3 regions of the Geoalkalibacter subterraneus genome follow, and region 3 is predicted to be linked to each of the others. Evidence: predicted binding sites of a transcription regulator. Region 3 holds the regulator's gene; each other region holds the start of a gene.

Evidence for each region. The regulator HrcA, encoded in region 3, represses chaperone genes, less so after heat shock. The targets are predictions, from matches to a motif close to TGTTAGCACTCNNNNNNNNNGAGTGCTAACA.
Region 1: a site for HrcA is predicted at 899-929, ahead of rpoH (RNA polymerase sigma factor RpoH). Genes of this name have one in related genera too.
Region 2: a site for HrcA is predicted at 1,408-1,438, ahead of nrfH (cytochrome c nitrite reductase small subunit). Genes of this name have one in related genera too.

The regions. Positions count from the first base shown of each region.
Region 1 covers NZ_CP010311.1:884,022-886,286, forward strand. The annotation lists gene rpoH (RNA polymerase sigma factor RpoH) at 1-870, opposite strand, end outside; gene crcB (fluoride efflux transporter CrcB) at 1,119-1,490, shown strand; gene GSUB_RS04020 (DUF190 domain-containing protein) at 1,506-1,847, shown strand; gene GSUB_RS04025 (tellurite resistance TerB family protein) at 1,848-2,265, shown strand, end outside.
Region 2 covers NZ_CP010311.1:2,448,724-2,450,988, reverse strand. The annotation lists gene nrfA (ammonia-forming cytochrome c nitrite reductase) at 1-690, opposite strand, end outside; gene nrfH (cytochrome c nitrite reductase small subunit) at 715-1,242, opposite strand; gene GSUB_RS11370 (ATP-binding protein) at 1,518-2,265, shown strand, end outside.
Region 3 covers NZ_CP010311.1:83,230-85,494, reverse strand. The annotation lists gene grpE (nucleotide exchange factor GrpE) at 1-205, opposite strand, end outside; gene hrcA (heat-inducible transcriptional repressor HrcA) at 219-1,256, opposite strand; gene hemW (radical SAM family heme chaperone HemW) at 1,411-2,265, opposite strand, start outside.

The DNA.
Region 1 (2,265 bases), 800 kb from region 3:
ATTGGCAGCGCATGTCTGTGGGCTTGAATGCCCGGTTTGTTCCAGGGCGCGACGCATCTTGTTCATGGCGTTCTGTTCCACCTGGCGCACCCGTTCACGGCTGATGCCGTAATCGGCCGCAAGGTCCTGGAGAGTGCGTGGATCTTCCGCAAGGATACGCTCGCTGATAATGCGGCGCTCACGTTCGTTCAGTACCGCCAGTGCGCTTCGAACCTGAAGCTTTCGCGCCCGGGATTCTTCCTGCTGCGCCAGCAGCTGCTCCTGGTTGTCGCGTTCGTCGGCCAGCGTGTCGAGAAGACTGTAATCCTCCCCCTCGCTGAGTTCGAGATCCAGGGAGGCATCGCGGGCACTCATCCGCAGGGCCATCGACTCGACCTCGTCCTCTTCGACCTCAAGTTCCTTGGCGATGCGGGCGGGATCATCATCACCCTGCAGGTGGGCGATTTTGGCACGGGTGCGGCTCAGTTTGAAGAAAAGTTTCTTCTGTGCCTGGGTTGTGCCGATTTTAACCAGGGACCAGCTGCGAATTATGAAATTGTGAATATAGGCCCTGATCCACCAGACGGCATAGGAGATCAGCCTGATTCCCCGTTCAGGATTGAATTTTTTGACCGCCATCATCAGGCCGATGTTGCCCTCCTGGATCAGGTCGAGCAGTTTGAGGCCGTAACCGCGGTATTCGTAGGCAATTTTAACGACAAAGCGCAGGTTGGCGCATATCAGTCGGTGGGCGGCGTCGATTTCGCCGCGCTTGTAATAACGGCGTGCCAGATCGTATTCTTCTTCCCGTGACAGAATGTCGAAGCGGGTGATCTGCTGCATGTAGTGTTCAAGCCCGTCCTGCGGAACGGGCAGGGTGGCCAGATTCATGGGCGTGAGCCTCCCGGTGAAAAGGTTTTGTTAGCACTCGTGCAAAGTGAGTGCTAAATTTTATAACAAGAATTGTCCCCAAATGCAAGCGGCGAAAGGAAAAACCCGGGGTGCCGCGTGATATTCAGACACGTTGACAGCCTGTGGCCGTCCGGCCATAATGATGCGGCACCTTAACAAGTGCGCCGACCTTTTCATTCGCTCCAGCGTGTTTTCATCAACCGTATTTATCCCTTGCGATCAGGGCTATGAAAGTTTTCTATATTGGATTGTTCGGCGCGGCCGGCTGTCTGGCGCGCTACTGGGTTTCTGGCTGGGGGTACGCGCTTTTCGGACGCAGCCTTCCCTATGGAACCCTGATGGTCAATATGCTCGGATCGTTTCTGCTCGGCATGCTGATGGAAGCGGGGCTGCGCACCACGATCTTTTCCGTTGATGTGCGTACTGGATTGGCCGTCGGATTCATGGGGGGCTTTACCACTTTTTCGACTTTTTCCTATGAAACCTGGCGGCTGATCGAAGAGGGCAGTTTATGGCAGGCGGGAGCCACTGTTCTGCTCAATGTCATCGCTTGCGTTGTGCTTGCAGGGCTGGGCATCTATGTTGCCCGCCAGTTTTAACCCGGAGGTGTGCGCATGAAGCTTGAGGGCGAGCAGACCCTGATGCGAATTTTTGTTGGTGAAAGCGACCGCTGGCAGAGAAAACCGCTTTACGAGGCCATTGTGGAGATGCTGAAAAGCGAAGGGTTTGCCGGTGCGACTGTCCTCAAGGGGGTCATGGGATTCGGCGCCGGCAGCGTGGTGCACAGCGATCGATTGTTGCGCCTGTCTTCAGATCTGCCGGTCGTGATCGAAGTCGTTGAATCTGCGGAGATGATTGAAAATGTGCTGGACCGCCTCGATGAGATGGTCTCCGGCGGTATGATCACCCTCGAGAAAGCCCGTGTCATCCGCTATCGGCCTGAGGAGAAGAAATAAATGATTGATTCATTGAAGAAAATTTTTGGTTTCCAGTCGAGCGAGGCGGAAGAAACTCCCAGCGAGGGGCCGGACAGAACCTGGGTGGCGACAGCGGTGCTGCTGCTTGAAATGGCCCATACGGATGATGGTTTTCACGAACTGGAGTCCATTCTTGTCGACCGGATTCTGGGTGAAAAATTCGACCTCGACGCCCGCGCACTCAAGGATCTTCGTCTCTATGCGGAACAACGGCGGCAGGAAAGCCTTGATCTTTATCAGTTTGCCAGGGAGATCAACGATCACTTCAGCAAAAAGGAAAAGCTTGAAGTGATGGAGCATCTGTGGCAGATCGTTTTTGCAGATGGGAAGATAGATCCTTATGAAGAGGCACTGAGCCGCCAACTGGCCACATTGTTGAAGTTGTCGCATAAAGAGA
Region 2 (2,265 bases), 1.1 Mb from region 3:
TTCCTGGCCGTTCTCATCGGTCCATTTCGTCGGTTTGAAATAATACTCGACGTGGCACTGGGCGCAGACGAGGCTGCGCAAGTCCTGGTGGGTTGCGTCGCTGAACTTCAGGCTGCCTTCAGCGTCAAGGGCACGCTTGAGATAGTCACGCGTCACGTTGAGCTGCATGGTTTCGTTGTTGTGACAATCGGCGCAGCCAATAGAGTTGACGATTTCGCCGCCAAATCGGGCCCAGGCGCCGGTAAAGTAGTCGTGCTCGCCGATTTCGTCAATCAGGCGCGGGACATCGGGGGATTTGCAGGTCCAGCAGGCGGTCGGCATGGGTCCGGTCTTTTCATCCACCGGGGCGCCGGTGCGCAGTGTATTGATATTGTCTTCCAGGGCGTAGAAGTGACCGCGCGGCGCGTTGTAGTCCTTGGAGAAACCATAGCCGGCCCAGAGCACGACCAGGTTGGGATCATCTTTGAGGATATCTTTGATCTCGTCGCTTTTGCGGGTCTGGATGTATGAATCATACTGGCGGGGGAAGTATTTGCCCCACTCTGAACTGCGCGGGTCGAGTTTTTTAATGTCGGGAACTGCATTGATAGCCTGCTGTTCAGCCTTGTTCTCCTTGATGGAAACCAACAGCAGCAGCAGAGGGACCATGATGACCAACGAGACGATTGTGATGATCCATGATTTTTTCATCGATGATTCTCCTGGTTCGATTTTTTAGAGTTCTTTGACGCCAAGATTGTTTTGCGTGGTGGTCAGATTTCTGGTCAGGCCGTGAGGCAGGCCGCGATGGCAATCCCAGCACTGGCGCCCCATGGGGACGTTGTCCTGAACGATTTGATAGTTTTCCGCATTTTCCTGCATCTGGGAAACGATCTCCTCATGACAGGAAATGCAGTTGGTCTGGATACGCTGGGCGGCGTCCTGGGTGACGCGCAGGTTGTAGCCGTAATTGCCCAGCGTCATGGCGAGGGAGTGGTTGAATCCATCCTTGGATTTGGCGATCATTTTGCTTACGAATGAATCGCGCGGAAGATGGCAGTCCACACAGGTTGCCCTCTCACGATGGGAACTGTGCTGCCAGGTCGCGTAATGGGTGTTCATGGTGTGGCAGTTGATACAAACCTTGGGGTCGCTTGAGAGGTAGGAAAGCGCCTTCGATTCATACACCACATAGACGAACAACCCGATTACCGCCACCACGCTGCAGATGGCCACGTACTTCATGAAGTTGTCGTTTCGCATAAGCCGCCTTTGAGTAGAGAAGGTTAACGGTTCACAATCAACCTTATTTGCCTGCCGAAAATATTACGTTCAGTTTACCAGCACATTTTTCGGCTTCAATCATGCTTCACTAAATAATGGTAGCAACGGGTGTGCCACCTTAAAAAGTGTTTTAAAACAGTATGTTGTGAGGATTGAGTGTATGGGTGTGTTACCTCCGGGTAGCGTCTGTGCGGAACATGTGTTACTTTCCGGTAACGTGTAGGGATTTAGCGCTGGAAAGGCGGATGAGAATCATGCAGCTGAAAACCAAATTTGTTCTGATGGTGGGATTGGTCACCTTTTGCTCGTACGGGGTGACTTTTTACCGAACCTCGAGTTTTCAGGAAGACCTTGTGGTTGAGCAGGCGACGCGCCAGGCCAAGATGCTGTTTCATCAGATTCGCCTGACGCGTCAATGGGTTGCTGATCACAACGGGCTCTTCTTTGTAAAACAGCCCGGGGTTGAGAATAACCCTTTTCTCAAGGAGGGGGCCATCCGCGACGAGCGAGGCAACTGGCTGGTCAAACGCAATCCGGCCATGGTGACCCGGGAGCTTTCCGTTTATGCCGCCCGGGAAGGGATGGGACAGTTCAATGTGACCAGCCTGCAGCCGATCAATCCCCTCAATGCACCGGATGATTTTGAGCGGCGCGCCCTGGAAAATTTCTCCCAGGGGACACCCGAAACCGTCGCCATTGAAAAAATCGCCGGTTCTTACCGACTGCGCTACATGGCCCCTCTGGAGGTCGAGCAGCAGTGCCTGAGCTGTCACTCCGGCCAGGGCTACGAGGTCGGCGACATACGCGGCGGAATGAACGTCACGATTCCCATGGGCCCTGCTTTCGCCGAGATCAGAACCAATAACCGCATGCTTCTCAACATCGCCGTAGCGACCATTCTGATTGTCTCCTTGACCATATATGTTCTGTTTGATCTTTTGGTCGCCAGGCGCCTGAAACTTCTGGCCGGGGCGATGGACCGCTATCCGCAGGGAAGTTTGT
Region 3 (2,265 bases):
GATCAGCGGCAATGCGCAGATACTGGTCGTAGTTACGCTGGGCTTCCTCGCGCGCCTGCTCCAGTTCGAGCTCCCCTGCGCCGGCATTCTGCGTGCTCTCGCTCTCGGCACCCCCGGGCGTTTCCTCGACCGGTTCGGCCTCGGGAATCACGGCATCAGGCTGCCGCGCCTCACTCTGTTGACTGTCTTTTTTCTTCTTGGACACGATAAAAAATCTCCTATTCGTTCTCTGATTCCAGCAGCTGGCTGACCAGCTGGGCCGTATAGTCGACGACCGGAATGACCTGTGAATAGGCCATGCGGGTCGGGCCGATCACGCCAAGGGTGCCGATGGTGCCGTCACCGCTGTGATAGGACGCCGTAATCAGGCTGCACCCCTCGATTTCACGATACGAGGTTTCGCTTCCGATGAAGATCTGTACCCCCTGGCTTTTTTGGCACTTGTCGAGAAACTCGACCAGGGTGCTTTTCTGCTCAAAAGCCTGAAAGAGCCGCTTCATCCGTTCCAGGTCGCTGAATTCCGGCTGCTCGAGCATGCGGCTGACCCCTTCAATGAAGACTTCACGGCTCTCGTCAGCGAGAGCTGCTTCGAACAGCCCCATGAAGCGGGCAAACAGCTTGTCGTAAAGGGCTTTTTCCTGCGTCATCTCCTGCAGCAGACGCTGCTTGATCTCGCCGATAGGCAAGCCGGCGAAACGTTGGTTGAGATAGTTGTTGAGACCTTCAAGATCTTGCGGGGAAAGATCTTCCTTGGTTTCAATGATCTTGTTCTGCACCAGGCCGCTTTCGCTGACGAAAATCACCAGGATGCGCCCGTGGGACAGGCGCACGAACTCAATATGCCGGAACACGGACGCAGTAAACTGCGGCGCCATGACGATGCCGGTGTAATGACTGATGTTGCTCAGCACCCGGCCTGCTTCACGCAGCAGTTCGTCCGCGCGCAGACCACGGCGCTGGTAGTAGCGGCGGATACGCTCTTTCTGCTGTGCGGTCAGGGCGCGCACCTGCAGCAGGGAGTCGAGGTAAAAACGGTACCCTTTCTCCGTCGGGATTCGGCCGGAGGAGGTGTGGGGCGCGACAAGGTACCCCATCTCTTCCAGGTCGGACATGACGTTGCGCACCGTTGCCGGAGACAGAGCAATGCCGTGCCGGCGGGTAATGGCACGTGACCCTACCGGCTCCGCCGAAGCGATATGATCCTCGATGATCGCCTCAAGTATCTTGCGGCTTCTTTCATTGAGCGCTTCGGTCATGATAAAAATCCCCCAAAAACCTGAAGCCGGAGATCTCCCGGCCTCTGACAAACAGGTTAGCACTCATTTGCCTCGAGTGCTAACCGAGAACAACATAACAACCACCCCCTGCTTTGTCAAGGCGGCGAAAATGGAAAAAATTAGAGAAAATTTCCTACAAAAATAAGGAGATGAGATGGTCGTAGAGCAGCCAGCCCTGCAAGGTGAAGTGCAGCCGATCTCCGTCCTGCCGCAGATAGGAGCCGCAACGCTGAACCGCCTCGGGAAAGAGTGCTTCAATGCTGTCCCCGAAACGCTCCTGAAACAACCGGACATCCACCCCTTCAGCGGTACGCAGCCCAAGATAGAGCGTTTCAACCATGGCACCTCGCCGGTCGAAAGTTTCGATCCGCTCTGCCGGATCGCTTCCCTGCCGCAGACGGGAGCGGTAGAGGTCCAGGTCGCCGGGCACCGACCAGCGCTCGCCCCATTCCACGGCGTAGAAAGAATGAGCTCCGGGGCCGATGCCAAGGTAGCTCCTACGCTGCCAGTAACGCAGGTTGTGACGGCACTGGCGCCCCGGACGAGCGTAATTGGAGATCTCGTAATGGGAAAATCCCCTGGCGGTGAGCCGCGCGTGGAGCAGCTCAAAAGCTGCAGCATAGTCGTTTTCATCGGGGAGTGGCAGATGCCCCCGGGAGAATTGCCGGTGGAAGGGGGTTCCCTCCTCCACGGTCAGGCCATAGCAGGAGAGGTGGTCGGGTTCAAGCTCAAGAAAGGCCGTTATATCAGCTTCAAGCGCAGCCAGTGTAGACCCCGGCAGGGCGAACATCAGATCGAGCCCCAGGTTGTCAAAGCCCGCCCGGCGCGCCAGCGTACAGGCGGACCGGGCCTGCTGCGCATCGTGGATACGGCCGAGGCGCTGCAGGGAGGCGTCGTGGAGCGACTGAACGCCCAGAGACAGACGGTTGATCCCGGCGGCACGAAAATCCTGCAAATCGCCCAGGGTCAGCGTCCCCGGGTTGGCCTC